Linked DNA regions of Thiosocius teredinicola. The protein of the gene in region 1 interacts with the protein of each later gene in a pairwise test. Links are inferred from orthologs where the notes say so. Each region holds a gene or a part of one and is shown on either strand. Other genes may lie near its edges. The genes, in order: ileS and B1781_RS08600.

Evidence for each region.
Region 2: the proteins of ileS (region 1) and B1781_RS08600 interact in binary tests that used the Escherichia coli proteins (3 or more experiments, as listed by UniProt). The link is inferred for Thiosocius teredinicola from one-to-one orthologs.

What each region holds. Positions count from the first base shown.
Region 1 is NZ_CP019936.1:654,460-664,349, reverse strand. Bases 4,439-7,773 are described here. They hold ileS (isoleucine--tRNA ligase), read right to left. Parts: upstream 7,405-7,773; coding sequence 4,639-7,404; downstream 4,439-4,638. Other genes in these bases: ribF (bifunctional riboflavin kinase/FAD synthetase), read right to left, coding at 7,515-7,773. Outside these bases: 1,6-anhydro-N-acetylmuramyl-L-alanine amidase AmpD, read left to right, coding at 1-190; regulatory signaling modulator protein AmpE, read left to right, coding at 274-1,185; B1781_RS03135 (helical backbone metal receptor), read left to right, coding at 1,182-2,060; B1781_RS03130 (ATP-binding protein), read right to left, coding at 2,054-3,361; B1781_RS03125 (response regulator), read right to left, coding at 3,368-4,054; more of ribF, read right to left, coding at 7,774-8,471; lspA (signal peptidase II), read right to left, coding at 8,762-9,235; murein biosynthesis integral membrane protein MurJ, read right to left, coding at 9,235-9,890. UniProt on the Escherichia coli protein: Catalyzes the attachment of isoleucine to tRNA(Ile). As IleRS can inadvertently accommodate and process structurally similar amino acids such as valine, to avoid such errors it has two additional distinct tRNA(Ile)-dependent editing activities.
Region 2 is NZ_CP019936.1:1,764,674-1,774,024, reverse strand. Bases 1-2,796 are described here. They hold B1781_RS08600 (HyaD/HybD family hydrogenase maturation endopeptidase), read left to right. Parts: upstream 1-948; coding sequence 949-1,644; downstream 1,645-2,796. Other genes in these bases: B1781_RS08585 (hydrogenase expression/formation protein), read left to right, coding at 2,383-2,796; B1781_RS08590 (thioredoxin domain-containing protein), read left to right, coding at 1,959-2,390; B1781_RS08595 (HypC/HybG/HupF family hydrogenase formation chaperone), read left to right, coding at 1,644-1,955; B1781_RS08605 (hypothetical protein), read right to left, coding at 611-895; B1781_RS08610 (hydrogenase small subunit), read right to left, coding at 1-452. Outside these bases: more of B1781_RS08585, read left to right, coding at 2,797-3,249; B1781_RS08580 (rubredoxin), read left to right, coding at 3,246-3,464; [NiFe]-hydrogenase assembly chaperone HybE, read left to right, coding at 3,466-4,047; B1781_RS08570 (nickel-dependent hydrogenase large subunit), read left to right, coding at 4,044-5,198; hydrogenase maturation nickel metallochaperone HypA, read left to right, coding at 5,198-5,539; hydrogenase nickel incorporation protein HypB, read left to right, coding at 5,539-6,453; B1781_RS08555 (sigma-54-dependent transcriptional regulator), read left to right, coding at 6,450-7,937; B1781_RS08550 (sensor histidine kinase), read left to right, coding at 7,934-9,304; B1781_RS08545 (NADH-quinone oxidoreductase subunit B family protein), read left to right, coding at 9,301-9,351.

The DNA.
Region 1 (9,890 bases):
TGACCAGCCGTTTACCGCAGCGCAATATGAGCGCCTCGCACAGCTCACGGCGCAGATCATGCAACATTATCCGGCGATTACCATCGAGCGCATCACCGGCCATTCAGACATCGCACCCGGGCGCAAGACCGACCCTGGCCCGCTGTTTGACTGGCAACGGTACCGCGCAATGATCGGCCAGGCGTGCTGATACGCGGCACGCAAGATGCCGATCACGTAAAATCGCCCCGGGCAACGGCGCAGCGCCGTGCGTTATGCGAGATTACCTATTCAATGACCATTTTGACCGTACTTGCGGCACTCTTCGTCGAAAGGGTGCTGCAACAACATCGGCCGCAACGCCGGCACGCGTGGTTCGACGGCTATTGCAGCAGCCTGATGCGGTCACCGCTGGGGTCGCGGCTAATGTCGGCGCCATGGGGCGTGATTCTCGTGCTGTTGCTACCGCTGGCAGTCGTCGCCTTGCTGCAGCAGGTCACCGGGTCGATGGGCGGCTTGTTCGCGTTCGCCTACGGCGCCTTCATCCTGCTACTGAGCCTTGGGCCGCGTGATCTCGGCGAAGACACCGACGCCTTCATTACGGCGCGTGACCAGGGCGATCACGCAGCGGCAGATACGATCGCCGACACGCTGTGCGCCGGCGAAACAGCGCGCACCGAACCGGCTCGCTCGCTGGCCGTCGCGCGGGCGATCGTGACGCTCGGCATGAAACGGCTGATCGGCCCGATATTTTGGTTCGTTGTCTTCGGTCCGGTCGGCGCGGCAGCCTACCGCGCCGTTCACCTTGTCAGCGAGCGGGCACGCGATACCGAGTGCCCATCCGGCATGCGAAAGCAGAGTTTCGAGCTACGCAACCTGGTCGACTGGATACCGGCGCGTCTGACGGCGGCCGGTTACGCGGTTGCCGGCAACTTCGATGCCGTTGCCCACGCGTGGCGCACCTTCGACTTCATGCCATCACGAACCGACGACAGCGAAGCCGACCAGCTGCTCGGCGAAACCGGCTTGGCTGCACTCGACACCTTCGACGAAGAACTGCTGGAGGCCGACGCGCACGGCGCGGTTTCACTGGACGCGACCTTGATTCCGCCAATCGTCGAAGATGCCGCTGCGCTCGTCTGGCGCACCCTCGCGATGTGGGTCACGGTGATAGCCGGGGGCAGCCTGGTTGCGGCGTTCGCTTGATCCGAACCATTTCCACCAGCCTTGCGCTACTGCTCTGCAGCATCGGTTCTTGTTTCGCAGACCCGGTTCACCCCACGGCTGCGGTTGACGATCTCGGGAACACGATTGAGCTTCCGGGTCCGGCACAACGCATTGTCGCGCTGTCGCCCCACGCCACCGAATTGGTGGTCGCGGCCGGTGCGGCCCACCAGTTGGTCGCGGTCGCCGTGGCCAGCCCATCGACACCCGAAACCCACGGGCTGCCGCGCATCGGCGGACCCGGACCGCTCGACCGCGAGTTCCTGCTGTCGCTACAGCCCGACCTCGTTGTCGCCTGGCACTCGGGCAATCGCCGTAGCGATCTCGATTGGCTGGACGCCGCCGGCATCCCGCTTTTTCAAAGCGAACCTGCCTCGCTCGATGACGTCGCCGCCAACATCCGCGCTATCGGGCGTTTGACCGGGCACGCGTCGACGGCCGCGGCCCGCGCTGCAGCCTTTGAGCAAGCAACCGCCACACCGTGTTCTGCGTTGGCATTGCTGCCTGCCTATATCGAGGTATGGGATCGACCGACGATGACCGTGGGCGGTCGCCATTGGATCAATGCCGCGTTGCGCACCGGCGGATTTTCCAACGTGTTTCACGCGCAGGACCGCGGCGTGTTCGTGATCGCCGACGAAGCGGCGTTGAGGTACCGCGGCTATCCCCGGATCAGCCTGAAGCGTACGTTCGACGGTTCAAAAGACGACCGACTCGCCAACCTCTTATCGCGCCCCGGCCCACGGCTTGCCGACGCGGTCGCGGCATTGTGCGACAAACGAAAACGCTTGAACGCGCATGAAGAACCAAGTGTGAAGTCGCGGTCAAGCGACCACACAGCCACTGCAGGTCAGTAGCTGCGCGCCCCGCTGTCGAGCGCATCATCGGCTATCGGCAAGGTGATCTCGATGCTCAAACCGCCACCAGGCCGGTTCATTGCCTGCACCGTGCCTTCGTGCGCCTCGATCACGCGCCGCGCGATCGCCAGGCCGAGTCCATGCCCGGACACCGCAGCACCGTCTCCGCTGCGAAAAAACGGCTGGAAGATCGTGTCGAGGTCGTCAGGGGTAACGCCGGGACCGCGATCGGAGACCTGGATGCGCAGCCGGTGGCGGGTAATGGTCACGAGAACCGTCACCTGGGTGCCGTCGGCGGTGTGCTTGGTAGCGTTGCGCACAACGTTCTCGATGGCGCGCCGCAACAGTTCGTATTGCCCATAGACGTGCGCCTGCACCCCCAGGTGCATGACGATGCTGCGCGTCGACGAACTGAGTTCGAAAGCCGCATCATCAACGATCTCGGTCAACAGCTCACCGATGTCGATTTCGTCGACGTGCCCGCTGTTCACTCCCGCTTCGAGGCGGGACAAGGTCAGCAACTCGCCGACCAGGGCGTCCAGCCGGATCAGCTCGACCTCGATCCGGTCGAGCGACACGCCCAGCTTATGCGGTTGCTGACGCGCCAGATCGATCGCTGCCTGCTGTCGGGCCAATGGCGAACGCAGCTCGTGCGAGACATCGTGCAGCAGGCGTTGCTGGCTCTCGACCATACCGCGCAGCCGGCTGGCCATGCGATCGAAGTCACGTGCCAGGTCGGCCAGTTCGTCGCTACGCCGGCCCATATCGGCACCGGGCCTTACCGCCAGATCACCGCGTGCCGCGGCGTCGACCGCACCGCGCAGACGACGGATGGGACGGGAAAAATAGACAGCCAAAAGCGCACCAAATATCAGGCTGGCAAATAGCCCGGCGATCAATGGAACGAGGGGGAAAATGGCACCCTGGACTCTTTCGGTGCCGGCCGCCACCAAACTGTCCTGCAGCCCCCAGGGACCGGCATTTCCGGCGGTGGTCGTGCGCAGGGCGAGTGCGCTGGTTTCGGCCACCCGCGGCACGCTCGTCAGCACGCTCTCGTAATAGGCGACGGAAACGCATGGGCCGTTCCTCGAAGCCGGAGGTGCGTTGAGGTCACAACCTTCGTAGAGGGGACCCGTGCCGAGGGTCCCGCGCAGAATGAAATCAGACGGCCTTACACCCGTTCCCTGCGCAACATCCACTGCGGGCGGGCGTCGCAACCACAGCGCCAGGCCGACACCGACGGTTGTGGTCAACTGCGCGAGAAAAAAGACCAGGAAAAACTTCCAGAACAGTCGACCCACGTTGTCTCAGTCCGATATCAGCTGATACCCGCGACGAAACACCGTTTTAATACAATCACGCGCGGCCCCATGGCCATCGAGCTTACGACGTATATTGGCAAGATGCACATCGATACTGCGATCGTGGCGTGCCAGCGGGCGACCCAAACCGTGGGTCGATAGCTCCGCCTTGCTGACGACGCGGCCGGCATTGCGCGCCAGCACCTCGAGCAGGTTGAACTCGGTGCTGGTCAGATCGAGCGGTTCGCCGGCGACCTCGGCCTTTCGTTGCGCCGGCCACAGTCGCAGTACGCCGTTGCCGATCGACGCATCGGCGTCGTCGTCATCCTCACCGCCCTGCGCCCGCCGCAGAATGGCACGAATGCGCGCCACCAGCTCGCGTGCGCTACAGGGTTTGGGAACGTAGTCATCGGCGCCGAGCTCCAGGCCGACGATGCGGTCGGTCTCGTCACCCTTGGCGGTGAGCATCAATACCGGTAAACGGCTGTGAGCCCGGATCTGCTTGAGGACCTCGATGCCCGTCATACGCGGCATCATGACATCCAGCACCACGATCGCGTACTGCCCCGTCAATGCCTCGGCAACCGCGGTTTCGCCGTCGTGTACCGATTTGACGTCAAAGCCCTCGGCTTCCAGATACTCCTGCAATATGGCTACCAGTGCGACATCGTCGTCCACCAGAAGCACTGCCATCGAAGACATCTCCTTTCTCCTACTCCTTATATTCTCCGATGATACCGAACGCTCCCTACAAAATAGCAGCCATTTGTGGCGCTTTTACATTGATTAACAAAATCTTAACGCCGATTTTATAGAGCTTTCGATTCCCAAACTGTTGGTGGGCAACAAACGCATCGCCGGCGACTGTGATGAATTCAAACAACAATCAGAAGCCATCGCGTTGACGCCGCGCATTCGCCAAACCCACCAACCGCGGCGACCACAAACCCGGGCCTGGGCGACGCCGTAGGTGGGCCATTATCACTACGCGCTTGCAGGCAATCCTTGTCGTGGTTCAGGAAAAGTCATTCAAGCAGCGCGTGCCGACTGCTTCCACGGGATGACACCAAGCATTCGTCACCCGAGCTGAGTGCCGCAGCGGCCGAGCGCTATCGCAGCCTGGCCGCTACAACCCATGTACTGCTTGGGCCACGACGATTGGCCAACCCTGCACGGCAAACGCGCAGCTCTCGGGTCTTGGGCGGTGAGTGAGTCAATCCTGCCGCAACCGGGGAAACAACCCCCCGGCTGCGATCCTGAGCGCGTCGCCGGGCCGATCAGACGAAGCGACGCGTCTCCCCGTCGCCGGTCACGTTGCTTACACAACGCCCACAGAGCTCGGGATGCGCTTCGTGCGACCCGACGTCTTCACGATGATGCCAACAACGCACGCACTTGGCGTGCTCGCTGGCCCAGGCAGCAACGCGCAGGCCCGGTACATCGGTATCGATGGCCTCGCCCGGCGCGTCGGCCAGCGGCGCCACGCGCGCATCCGAGGTGATCAGCGCGAAACGCAGCTCGTCGCCGAGTAGTTCGAGCACTGCTCGCAACTTGTCATCGCAATACAGTTCAACCTCGGCGTCGAGCGACGAACCGATCACGCCTTCTTTGCGCATCATCTCGAGCTGCTTGGCGACCGCGGTCTTGATGCGTGTGATCTGTGTCCAAGCGGCATTATCCAGCGGACCTTGCGGTGGTGGCTCGAGACCGGTGTACCAGGTTTCCATGAACACCGAGTCGCTGCGCTCACCGGGCATGAAACCCCACACCTCGTCGGCGGTAAAGCTCAGCACCGGCGACATCCAGCGCACCATGGCCTCGACGATGTGGTACATCGCGGTCTGGCAGGAACGCCGCGGCAGGCTGTCGGCCTGCGTGGTGTACTGCCGGTCCTTGATCACATCAAGGTAGAAACCGCCCATATCCGCGACGCAGAAATTGAGCAATTTCTGGTAGATCAGGTGGAAGTTGTAGTCGGTGTAGGCCTGCGCGATCTCCTGCTGCAGCTGGTAGGCGCGGCCGACGGCCCAGCGATCGAGCATGATCATGTCGCCGGCCGCCACACAGTTGCTCGCCGGGTCGAATCCTTCGAGGTTGGCGAGCAGAAAGCGCGTGGTGTTGCGGATACGCCGGTAGGCGTCCGCCATGCGCTTGAGGATCTCGTCCGACACGGTGATCTCGGCACGATAGTCCGTCGCCGCCACCCACAGGCGGATGATGTCGGCACCCAGCGTCTTCATGACGGTCTGCGGCGAAAGGGCATTGCCGAGCGATTTCGACATCTTCTTGCCGTCGGCATCGACGGTGAATCCGTGGGTGAGCACGCCTTTGTAGGGCGCCTTGCCGTACATCGCGACCGAGGTCAGCAATGACGACTGGAACCAGCCGCGATGCTGGTCGGAACCCTCGAGATATAGATCGGCCGGGCGCACCAGCTCGGCGCGCGGCTCGAGCACACAGGTGTGGGTGACGCCCGAGTCGAACCAGACATCGAGTGTATCGGCGACCTTGTCGTAGTTTGCCGCGTCATCGCCCAACAGTTCTTCCGGCGCCAGATCGAACCATGCCTGGATGCCGCCCTGCTCGACACGCTGCGCGACCTGTTCCACCAGCGCGGCGGTGTCGGGATGCAGTTCACCGGTCTCCTTATGGACGAAGAAGGCAATCGGCACACCCCAGGTGCGCTGACGTGAAACGCACCAGTCGGGCCGGTTTTCGATCATGCCCTCGATGCGCGCCTGCCCCCAATCCGGGGTCCAGGTGACCTGCTGGATCTCGTCCATGGCCGTCGACCGCAGGCCCTTTTGCTCCATCGAGATGAACCATTGCGGGGTCGCACGGAAGATGATCGGCGTCTTGTGCCGCCAGCACACCGGGTAGCTATGGGAAAATTTCGATGCCTTGACCAAGGCGCCGTGTTCTTCGAGTACCGCAATGACGTGCTCGTTGGCCTTGAACACATGCTCACCCTCGAACAGCGGCGTGCCCGGCAGGAAGCAGCCGTTGCCGCCGACCGGGTTGTCGACCGGCAGGCCGTAGCGCTGGCCGACGATGTAGTCGTCCAGACCGTGACCGGGTGCGGTATGCACCGCACCGGTACCGGCTTCCAGCGTAACGTGCTCGCCCAACACGATCGGTACCTCGCGTTCATAGAACGGATGGTGCAGCATCAGGCGGTCGAATGCCGCCCCGACCGCCCGACCAAGCACGGTGTAGTCATCGATACCCCATGCGGGCATAACGTGGTCGAGCATGCCGTCGGCGACCATCAGGCGTTCGCCGGCCACCTGCACCAGCACATATTCGAGGCCCGGGTTTAGTGCCACCCCCTGGTTGGCCGGCAGCGTCCAGGGCGTGGTCGTCCAGATGACGACCGAGATATCGCCTTCGCCAGGACCAGCCTCAGTCAGATCGAATTTGCCCAACAGCGCCTGCTGGTCGACTGCCTTGAAGCGCACGTCGATAGCAAAAGACTCTTTGTCTTTATATTCGACCTCGGCCTCGGCCAGCGCCGAACCGCAATCGGTACACCAATGCACCGGCTTGGAGCCCTTGCTGATGTGACCCTGCTCGGCGATCTTGCCCAGTGAGCGGATGATGCCGGCCTCCTGCACGAAGTTCATCGTCAGGTAGGGATCGTCCCAATCGCCGATCACGCCGAGACGCTTGAAGTCGACTCGCTGTTTGTCGACCTGCTTCATCGCATACTCGCGGCAGGCCTGGCGGAACTCGGCGGCGCTGACTTTGTGGCCCGGTTTGCCGACCTTCTTCTCGACCTGCAACTCGATCGGCAGGCCATGGCAGTCCCAGCCGGGCACATAGGGCGCGTCGAAACCGGCCAGCGTGCGGCTTTTGACGATGATGTCCTTGAGTACCTTGTTGACTGCATGGCCGATATGGATCTCGCCATTGGCATAGGGCGGCCCATCATGCAGCACGAATTTCTCGCGCCCGGCGCAGGCCTCGCGAATCTTCGCGTACAGGCCTTCCGCTTCCCAGCGTTTCAACATTTCCGGCTCACGCTGAGCCAGGTTGGCTTTCATTGGAAACGCAGTCTGCGGAAGGTTCAGCGAATCCTTGTAGTTGTTACTCACGGACATAACCCGGTTACTGTAAAAAATTTGGTTTGGGCGTCGGTTTCGGCGTCTGAAGATCAGACCGATCGACGCTGGTCGATCTGCGGCGCGTTCATAATCTCACGCGCCCGGATGACGTCGCGCTGAATCTGCTCACGCAGCGCGTCGAAAGAGTCGAACTTGCGTTCGTCACGGATGCGCTCGACAAAATCGACCTCGACATGGTGACCGTACACCTCGCCGTCGAAATCGAACAGATGCACTTCGAGCAAAAAGCGGTCGTCACCTGCAAGCGTCGGCCGGTTGCCGATGTTCGCCACACCCGGCAGCGGGGTGTCGGCGATGCCCAACACCTCGACCGCGAACACGCCGCGGATCGGCACCGAGCGCCGCATCAGCGGCACATTCAGAGTTGGAAAGCCGATCGTGCGACCGCGCTTGTAGCCGTGACCGACATGACCGCAGATACGATAGCGCCGCCCCAGGCAACGCTCGGCCTCGGCGAGATCGCCGGCCTGTAACGCCTCGCGAATGCGCGTGCTGCTGACGCGCTCACCGCCGTCAGCGACGGTCGGCAGGCTTTCGACGCCAAAGCCATGCTCGGCGCCCATCGACTTGAGCAACCGGAAATCGCCGGCGCGGCGCTGGCCGAAACGGAAATCGTCGCCTACGTACAAATGGTGGATGCCGAGCTTTTCGACCAGCACGATCTGCACGAAATCACGCGCATCGACCGCGGCAAACGCCGCATCGAAACGCACCAGCAGCACCCGGTCGATATCGCAGGCATGGATCGCCGCCAGCTTCTCGCGCAGCTTGGTCAGGCGCGCCGGCGCTTGCTCGGGACGGAAGAACTCCATCGGCTGTGGCTCGAAGGTGATCACCAGGGACGGCAGACCGGCAGCGCGCGCGCGGCGCGTCAACGCAGCAAACACCTCCTGGTGGCCCAGGTGGACGCCGTCGAAATTACCGATTGTCGCCACGCACCCACGATGTTCGGCGCGCAGATTGTGCAATCCCCGGATCAGCAACACGCTATGAATTCTGCCAGCTCAACGTAAGCGGAGGATTATAAAGGCATGTGTGCCCAGAACCAGTAGAACTCTTACGCGGGCCACAAAGAGAAAAACCCGATGACGGTCCCTGTCATCGGGTTTTGCCACCTCGGCACTGTGTTCGGCCCTTCCTGGACCCAGCGACTTCCGTGTCGCCCGTACCTCCATGTACGTCAGTCGGTATCTTGCGGTGGTGGGCTTATTATTCCGACGGGCGGCGGTAGCGACAATCGCCGCTCTCCCATGCCCACGTCAGATAATTCCGAGGATCAGGATTCTTTCGTCCTATGGGCCAATATCAATCCGTCGATCAGCAGCAGCGCGACCCCTAAGGTAATGGCGCTGTCGGCCAGATTGAAGGAAGGAAAATACCAGTCCTCCCAGTGCCATTGCAGAAAGTCGACGACCTTTCCGAGCCAGATCCTGTCGATCAGGTTGCCGACCGCACCGCCGACCACCATGGCCAGGCCGACCGCAGTCCAGCGCTCATTGTCGCGCAGGCGGCTCAGCCAGACGGTCATGACGACGACCAGAACGACGGCGATAGCGGCAAAAAACCAGCGCTGCCAGCCACCGGCATCGCTCAAAAAGCTGAACGCCGCACCCGTGTTGTAGACCAGCGTGAGGTTGAACACCGGCCAGATCGTCAGCACCTCGTAGTCCTCGAAGGCAGCCATGATCCAGAACTTGCTCGCCTGGTCGAGCACTACGACCGCCAGGCTCAACCACAGTAACTTCGGCATCAGCGACGCCCCCCGATATTCCCGGCACGCAAGTCACGCACCCGCATTCCGAACAGCAATAGAACCCCCAGGTAAACCACGCCTCCCACAGCCACCAGGCCGGCCAGCCAACCGGCCCGCAACGATCGAGGCGCACCGATCCAGTCAGCCAGTGACGGCGAAACCCACCATAACACCAGCGCCATCGCGGTCGCCGCCACGCCGACCTTGACGAACAGCGCCGTCCAGCCCGCATACGGCTGATACGCCTCATCGCGGCGCAAGGACCTGAACAGCAGATACGCGTTGACGTAGGCAGAGAGGCTGGTGGCCAGCGCCAACCCGGCGTGTTGCAGTGGGAAGATCAGCGCGATGTTGAACACCATATTGGTAGCCATCGCGATCATGCCGATTCGCACCGGGGTTCGCGTGTCCTGCCGCGCGTAGAACCCGGGCGCCAAGACCTTGATCAGCATGAACGCCAGCAACCCGACCGCGTACGCCATCAGGCTACGCTCCGCCATGCTGACATCGTGCGCGCCGAACACGTCGGATTCGAACAACGTGGCGATCATCGGCCCCGCGAGCGCCACCAGGCCAACCGCCGCCGGGATTCCGAAGATCAACGTCATCCGCAGCCCCCAGTCGAGCGATTGGCTGAATTTCGCGGCCGATT
Region 2 (9,351 bases), 1.1 Mb from region 1 along the record:
CAGTGTGCCGCAGCATGCTGCAGCTGTTCGACGAACGGCTTGCCGGCGATGATGCACGACATGCCATCCTGGTTGAGCGGCGGGTTGCCCTCGACCGCGAGGATGAAGTTGCCGTCGTATTTCTGGATGGTCTCTTCGATGATGGCCTCGGCCTGGTGACCGGCCGACGCCATGATGGTGTCGTCGTAGTCGAGTGAGACCATCGACAAAACCACGTCCTTGGCCAACGGGTGTGCCGAGCGGATAAAGGATTCCGAACAGCAGGTACATTCCAGGCCGTGCAGCCACAGGATCGGGATGCGGGGCTTGGTTTCCATCGCATGCGCGATCTTCGGAACGAACGCTGGACCCAGCCCCAGCGCGGCAGCGGTCAGGCTGCAATATTTCAGGAAGCTGCGGCGGGTAATCCCCTGCTTCCGCATCACCTCGTAAAAGGTCTCTGTCATGCTTATCTCCCGTGGCAATAGCGCAACTCGGCCGGTGCGCTTTGTGTAAGCAGGAATAGCAAAGACTCTGCCAAGTTTTTTAGGCTTTTAAAAACAAAGGGTTATGCTGTTTTCTCGATTTCAATCCTAAGCATTGCCGAAAAGCGTTAAACGGTTCTTTGCACTCAGCTGGAAGGAACGCTTTCACCTCCGCCGGCAGCGGTCAGCCGCTTTTTGAATGAAAATTCATGCATGAACGCCAAGTGGCAAGTGTTCAGCCGGAACTCGACGCCAGGCGCCACCAAGTAACCGCCTTCCCCAAGCAAAATCGTCAAGTATTCTGTAAAGTTCTTTGCCGGATTGCCGACATCACTGAAAGGATTGTTTCCGAATTCTGCTGCACCGACCGGATAAGCATTCAAGAACACGTTGAAAATCCGGTACTTGAGCGATGGCCCTACGAGCGGCATGCAACTTGCCACTTGGCTTGCAAATCGTTTAACACGCAACCTGCGGAGCAGACATGACGACACCCAGTGTCACCCTACTCGGCATCGGCAACGTGCTATGGGCAGATGAGGGGTTCGGCGTACGCGCCATCGAGGAACTCAACCGGCGGTATCAATTCGGCGGCAACGTCTCGTTGATCGACGGCGGTACCCAGGGCATCTATCTATTGGAGCATGTGCAAACCGCCGAGATCCTCGTGGTGTTCGACGCGGTCGACTACGGCCTTGCACCGGGCACCTTGAAGCTGGTCGAAGGCGACGACGTGCCGAGCTTCATGGGCGCAAAGAAAATGAGCCTCCACCAGACCGGTTTCCAGGAAGTGCTGGCGATGGCCGAACTTACCGGATCCTACCCACGTGCACTGCTGCTGGTCGGTGTGCAACCAGAGCATCTCGAAGACTACGGCGGCAGCCTGCGCCCGGTGGTGCGCGCGCAGATCGAGCCGGCGATCACAGCGGCTTTGAATTGGCTGGCGCAGCGCGGGGCGAATGCCGAACAGCGCGCCGAGCCGCTCCCCGACAACGATTCCCTGAACCCCGAGGCATTGAACCTCAGCGCCTATGAAACCGGACGCCCGGATGAGCGCCTCGCCTATCGAGGTGGTGACGAGCGGGTGTTGCGGGACGAGAACATGCAGTTCGACCCCAAGCCGGTGCAGTTCGAAGGCGACAAACTCAGCGTGAATGTCGACCACCGGGTGAAAGACTGATGTGTATCGGCATCCCCATGCAGGTCGTCGATGTCGGCGAGTTTCAGGCGGGCTGTGACGACAACGGCCAACGACACATCGTGGATATCAGCCTGGTCGGCACACCCTCGCCGGGTGACTGGCTGCTCGTGTTCCTCGGGGCCGCCCGCGAAATACTCGATGAGCGGACCGCACTGGAGATGCGGGATGCCGTCAACGCCATTCAACACGTGATGTCGGGCGACCACCAGGTCGATCACCTGTTCGCTGATCTGATCGATCGCGAGCCACAGCTACCCGACCACCTGAAAAACAACATAAAGGAGGCGTAAGCCGTGCCATCTCCCTTGATCGCCCAACTGGTTGCCGAACATGGTTACCCCGTACTGGATGCGCAGAACCTGGCGTCCACCCTGGAGAGCGACAGCACTGTCGTGCTGTTCTTCACCGAAGACCCCAAGCGTTACCCCGAGAGCAACGACGTCGCCGTGGTGCTGCCCGAACTGGCACGCGCCTTTCCCGATCGCTTCATCCCGATGGTCGTCGACCGCCAACTCGAGGATCAATTGAAGCTGGTTTACGACATCACGGTCTGGCCGAGTCTGGTGTTCCTTCGTCGGGGTCGATTTCTCGGCAAGATCAGCAAGATTCGCGATTGGTCGGAATACATGGAACGCATTCCCGAAATCCTCGACAACGCACCGTCTCACAACCCCGGTGTCGGTATCCCGGTGATCGACGCCTCGAAGGAGCAACGCCATGCCTAAGCTTCCCGACATCCCCGTCATCGGTATCGGTATCGGCCCAGGCAGTCAGCCGGACGAAGACGGCGAGCTGAACTATATGCAGATGCCTGGCGACATGCAGACCTATCATCAACCGATATTGCCGGAGCCCGACGAAGTCGAGGCCGACCTGTCGGTTAGCAAACGCATTCTCGAGCAGGCGCTGAGCGCGCTGCGCAGCTACCAATGCGGCGACCCGTCGACGGCCATCACGCTCGAGCAACTCGATGCGGCCAACCTCGACTTCATCAACCAGTTGCTGGGTGAAGGCGAAGTCAGCGCGACGATGGAGGGGCTGTCGCCGAGCAAGGCGCAGGAATCGGTACTGGCAGGTGTCTGGCGCGTGCAGCACTTCGACAGCTTCGGCCAGATGCGCCACGATACGATCGAGGTCGGCGATGTGCCGTCGTTGGTCAGCGATATCTCGCAGACCATCCCGCCTGCCCCGTTGGACACGCAGTTCGACGCGACCGACCCAGGCATTCAGAACGCGCCCGCGATTCTCGTGGAACTGGCCGACCACATGGCGAACTTTCGCCCGGGCGACGCGGAGCACACGGTGAACCTGACCCTGCTGCCGTTGACCGAAGGCGACGTGATGCTGCTGGGCGAACGCCTCGGCGTAGGCCCGGTCACGGTACTTTCGCGCGGCTACGGCAACTGCCGCATCGGCAGCACCGCCTTCCCCAACGTGTGGTGGATCAAGTACTTCAACTCGCAGGACGCGCTGATCCTGAATACCATCGAGGTCGTCGACGTGCCGTCGGTCGCGCTGGCCGCGCCCGAAGACATCCTCGACAGCGCAGAGCGATTGAACGAGATACTGGAGATGTACCGGTGAAGACGTTCGAGGGGTCATACGCCGGCGACGATGCTCGTCTGCCCGATGACGCCCATATGGAGTGCAAGATCTGCTGGCATGTCTACGACCCTGCCGAGGGTGACGACTACTGGCAGATCCCGCCCGGCACACCGTTCTCGCAGCTGCCCGACCACTGGCGCTGTCCCGAATGCGACGGCGCCAAGGCGCAGTTCATGGTCATCCTGGAGGACTGACGTGGATCTGCAGTTACAGGCACTGGCGGGAGGACTGCGGCGGCATTTTCAGCATGTGCAGAACACGCGCATGCAGGACGTTCCGATCCTGAACCCGGCGCTGTCGGTTGAACCGGTCGGCTTTCGGCGCACGCCGCAGGGCTGCCTGGGCATTCTGATCACCCCCTGGTTCATCAATCTGATGTTGTTGCCTTGCGAGGGCGACGATTGGCATGACCTGCCGGTGGGCAGCTACCAGACCCATGTGTTCGCCTCCGGTCCCTACGATTTCGTGATCGGGCACGAAGAAGGCATCGGTCGCTTCCAGTCCTGCTCCCTGCTGTCACCGGTCGGCGAGATCGCAGACCAGGAAACCGCGGTGGCGTTTGCGCTCGCCGCCCTGGAAGCCATCGATGATGCCGAATGCCGTGACACCGAGTCGTCGACTTTCGCCGATGAGATCGTCAAGCGTTGGCACGGCGAGGAGCAGACAGGCAACGACGACACCGTTGAAGACGTCGCAGCGACGGCGCAACCTACCAAACTGAGCCGGCGCGATTTTCTGCGTGGCCGCCTGCACAAGGATGGAGAAGAATCACCGTGAGCCCCGGTCGGTCGGCCATCGAAGGACGCCTGGATATCCGCGTAGCGCCGAAACGCGCCGCGGTCAGCGTGCTTTCGACGCGCCCGACCCTGGCTTCGCGCCTGTTCGAGGGGCGCACGATCGACGAGACGCTGAAGCTCATGCCACTGGTGTTCAACGTCTGCGGCCAGGCGCAATCGGTCGCTGCCGTGCGCGCCATCGAGTCGGCGATCGGCGAAACCCCGAACGGCGATGTTCAGCACGCGCGGGTCATCCTGCAGCGGCTCGAAACACTGCGTGAACACCTGTGGCGCGTGCTGTTCGAATGGCCTGAGTTCTGCGGCGGCGAACGCGCCAATGCGTCGCTCGGACGAATCACCCAGGATGTGCAGGCGCTCAAGCAGCTGATCGACCCTGAACAGATGGTATGTCGCTGGCCCGGTCTGCAACGTTTCGCATTGAACCTCGATGAACTGCGCCCGTTGGCCGAACACCTTCGCCAGTCCGTCGCCTCGCAGGTGTTCGGCGGCGACATCGCAACCTGGCTGCATCACGACCAGGACGCCTTTCTCGCCTGGGCCGATACAAGCCCTTCGCCGGCTGCCCAGTTGCTCAAGTTCGTCCGCCGGCGCGCCTGGGAAAGCCTCGGCAATGCCAAGATGGCCACCCTGCCCAAGAGTGTCGAGCGCGAACTGACGGCGATCTTGTCCGCCGAAGGTGCCGACGTCTTCGTCGCACAACCGACCTGGAAGAACCAGACACGCGAAACCGGCCCGTCGGCGCGCCAGGCTGCGCATCCTTTGATGAAGGCGATCGGCCGTCGCTTCGGCAACGGCCTGCTGTGGCGTCTGACGGCGCGGCTGATCGAGATCGCCGAGCTGTCGTCGGTGTTGTTGGATACGGAGAAACCCCCACGCGGGCAAACCGGCTTTGCGCAACTCGAGGCGGCGCGCGGCCGGCTGTGTCACTACGTCGAACTCGAGGGCGAAAAAGTCTCACGCTACCGCATCCTGGCGCCGACCGAATGGAACTTCCATCCGAGCGGCGTCGCTGTACGCACGCTGACGTCGGTCCGTGCAGCCGATGAATCGACCGCGCAGCTACAGGCGCGCCTGTTGGTGCACTCGATCGATCCCTGTGTCGGCTACGACCTACACATCGAGGAAAGCTGATGCACGAGATGTCATTGTGTGAAGGCATTTTGCAGGTACTCGAAGACCAAGCCGAGGCGCAGCAATTCAAGCGGGTCAAAACGGTATGGCTCGAGATCGGCGCGCTGGCGGGTGTCGAGCCGTCGGCCATGCTGTTCAGTTTCGATGTCGTCTGTCGCGGCACGCTGGCCGATGGCTGCAAGCTGGAGATCGTCGATCAACCGGCGATCGCCTGGTGCATGGCGTGCGGCGACAACGTCGAAATCAATCAACGCTACGACGCCTGCCCGCGTTGTGGCGGCTATCAATTGCAGGTCACCCACGGTGACCAGATGCGGATCAAAGAACTGGAGGTGGAATAATGTGTACCGTCTGCGGCTGCGGCGAAGGTGAATCGCGTATCGAAGGTGTCACCGACGATCACGATCACTCGCATTCTCACGACCATCCTCACCACCATCATGATGATCACGAGCATGAACACTCGCATGCGCATGGCCATGGCGACGATCATCACTACGGTCATGGGCCGGCGCGCGCACATGCCCCCGGCATGTCGCAATCACGCATGGTGCAGATCGAACAGGACATCCTGAGCAAAAACGATCAATACGCCAATGCAAACCGCCAGATGCTGGCAGACCAGGGCATCCTCGCGCTCAACCTGGTGTCTTCACCGGGTTCGGGCAAAACCACCCTGCTGACCCGCACCCTGACCGATCTGAAAGACGAACTGTCGCTGGCGGTTATCGAAGGCGACCAGGAAACCAGCAACGATGCCGAACGCATTCGCGAGACCGGCGCACACGCGATTCAGATCAACACCGGCAAGGGCTGCCATCTCGATGCGCATCAGGTCGGGCACGCCATCGAGCACCTCAAGCCGCAGACCGGCTCGGTGTTGTTCATCGAGAATGTCGGCAACCTGGTGTGCCCCGCCGCGTTCGATCTGGGCGAGGCACACAAGGTCGCGATCCTGTCGATTACCGAAGGCGAAGACAAGCCGATCAAGTACCCGGACATGTTCCATGCGGCCGACCTGATGCTGCTGAACAAGATCGACCTGCTGCCGCATCTGAATTTTGATGTCGACAAATGCATCGCCTACGCGCGCCGGGTGAACCCCAAGCTACAGGTCCTCAAGGTGTCTGCAACCACCGGCGAAGGCATGAGCGACTGGTATGCCTGGATTCGTGGGTCGCGCCAATTGCGCCTGATCGGTCATCCCCTGTCCGAACCGCTGAACATCGCCGAGTCGGTCAAGAATCACGTATGAGTAGCAACCTGCCCACCGTTCTGGTCATCGACGACGAGCCGCGCTCGCTCGAAACCCTGCGGCGTACGCTCGAAGAGGAATTCGAGGTACTGACGGCCGAGAACGCCGCCGAGGCCGAGGGCATCCTCGAACGCGAGTGGGTGCAGGCCATCCTGTGCGACCAGCGCATGCCCGGTGAGACCGGTGTCGAATTCCTCAGCCGGGTGCGCGATCGCTGGCCGGAGGTCATCCGCATCATCATCTCGGGTTACACCGACGCCGGCGACCTGGTCGAGGCGATCAACCGGGCCGGCATCTATCAGTACATCAGCAAGCCGTGGCATCCCGACAAGCTGTTGCTGAAGCTGCGCAACGCGGTCGATCTGTTTCACCTGCAACGCCAGAATGCGCTGCTGTCGACCGAGCTGAAGCTGCGCCCGGAGACTGTCGCCGAAGATCTCGAAGGCAAACGCCGTCTGCTGCAGCAGCGTTTCGACTGGGACCAGGGCATCGTGCGCGGCCCGGAAAGCTGTATGAACGGCGTGTGCGACCTGGTGCGCCGGGTTGCGCCATATGACGTCAGCGTACTGGTCAGCGGCGAGTCCGGTACCGGCAAGGAACTGTGCGCACGCGCCCTGCACTACAACAGCCTGCGGCGCGACGGCCCGTTCGTCGCCGAGAACTGCGGCGCCTTGCCCGATGAGCTACTCGAAAGCGAGTTGTTCGGTCACAAACGCGGCGCCTTTACCGGCGCCAGCGAAGAACGCGTCGGCCTGTTCGAACTGGCCGACGGCGGCACCGTGTTTCTCGACGAGATCGGCGAGATATCGCCGGCGTTTCAGGTCAAGCTGCTGCGCGTGTTGCAGGAGGGCGAGATCCGCCCGCTCGGCAGCAACCAGCGGCGCATGGTCGACGTGCGCGTGGTCGCCGCCACCAACCGCGATCTCGAGGCCGAGGTGCGTGCCGGTCGCTTCCGTGAAGACCTTTACTACCGTATCGCCACGTTCACGATCAATCTGCCGCCGCTGCGCGACCGCCCCAAGGACATCGCCGTACTCGCCCACAGCCTGCTCGATGATCTGCAGCGCCAGCTGGGCAAACGCGTCGACGGCATCAGCCGCGAAACGCTCGCCTGCCTGGAGGCCTATCACTGGCCGGGCAACGTGCGTGAACTGCAGAACGAATTGAAGCGCATGCTGGTACTCGCCCAGGACGCGATCCTCGGCGCCGAACTGTTGTCGCCGCGCATCCTGCAAGGCGCGGACGAAGAAGGCACCGACGATCTGGCGATCGTCAGCCAGACCGAAGGCAGCCTCAAGGAGCGCATCGAATCGCTTGAGGCGCGGATTCTGAAAGAAACCCTGATACGGCATCGCTGGAACAAGACGCGCGCCGCGGAGGAACTCGGCCTGTCGCGCGTCGGTCTGCGCAGTAAGCTCGAACGCTACGACCTCGAGAAGGTGGACGGCATGGAAGAACTGAAAAGCACGGGTCGCGCACAGTGACGTCGCCCGGCGACAAGGCGGCAAACGACGACATCGGCGGCCTGATGGCGCGTGTCGGCAACATCGAGCACGGTATGGTCGATGAATCGGCATGGATCGAGGTGATCCAGCGCATGGATACCATCTATGCGGACATCGTGCGTTACCAGGTCGAACTCGAAGAAAAGAATGCCGGCTTGGAGGATGCGCACCGCTTCATCCAGAGCGTGATCTCGTCGATGACCGATGTGCTGATCGTCGCCGACACCCGCGGTCGCATCCAGCAGGTCAACCGCGCACTCGAAGAACTCACCGGTCGCACTGCCAGCGACCTGACCGGCGTCGCGCTCGGCACCTTGTTCACCGAGGAATACGCCGAACAGGTCGAAGACTTCGCCGAGCATATCCGCACTGACGTGATCACCGATTGCGAGGTCGAACTGCGCGGCCCCGACGGCGAAGGCGCGCCGATCGCGATCAACTGCACACCGCGCTTCGATCACGACGGTCGCCTGTCGGGGCTGGTGATCACCGGTCGGCCGCTGGGCGAACTGCGCCGCGCCTACCAGGATCTGCGCGAGACGCACGATCAATTGAAGACCGCGCAGCAACAATTGGTGCAATCGGAAAAGATGGCATCGCTCGGCCAGCTGGTGGCCGGCGTCGCGCACGAATTGAACAACCCGATCAGCTTCGTGTTCGGCAACATGCACGCGTTGAAACGCTACGAGAAACGCCTCGCCGAATACCTCGGTGCGATTCACCGTTCGGCGAGCGACAAAGAGCGCGAACAACTGCGCAGCGATCTGAAGATCGACCGCCTGCTGCAGGATATCGGCCCGCTGATCGACGGCTCGCTCGAAGGCGCCGAACGCGTCGGCGAGATCGTCGAAGACCTGCGTCGTTTCTCGACGCCGAACCAACAACAGTGCAGCCGCTTCGATCTCAGCCGGGTCATCAACACGGCGGCCGAATGGGTGATCAAGGCACGCCGCGAACGGCCCGAAGTGGTCATCGACATCCCGCCATCGCTCGAACTGTACGGCTACGAAGGCTACGTCCACCAGATTCTGGTCAACCTGATCCAGAATGCCGCCGACGCAATCGAAGACTATAAGGATGGACGCATTGCGATACGCGCCGGCACCCAGAATTCAACGGTGACCGTCGAGGTCTCAGACAACGGCACCGGCATCGCACCAGACCAGTTGCTGCGCGTGTTCGACCCCTTCTTCACCACCAAACCGGTCGGCAAAGGGACCGGCCTCGGCCTGTACATCAGCTATTCGCTGGCCACCGATCAGTGCCAGGGCAAACTGGAAGGAGCCAATCGCGACGAAGGTGGCGCTGTATTTACCTTGACCGTGCCGTTGGAGTTGAGTGAATGACGACAGCGTTGCGTACCTTGTGGCTTCAATCCGGCAGCTGTGGCGGT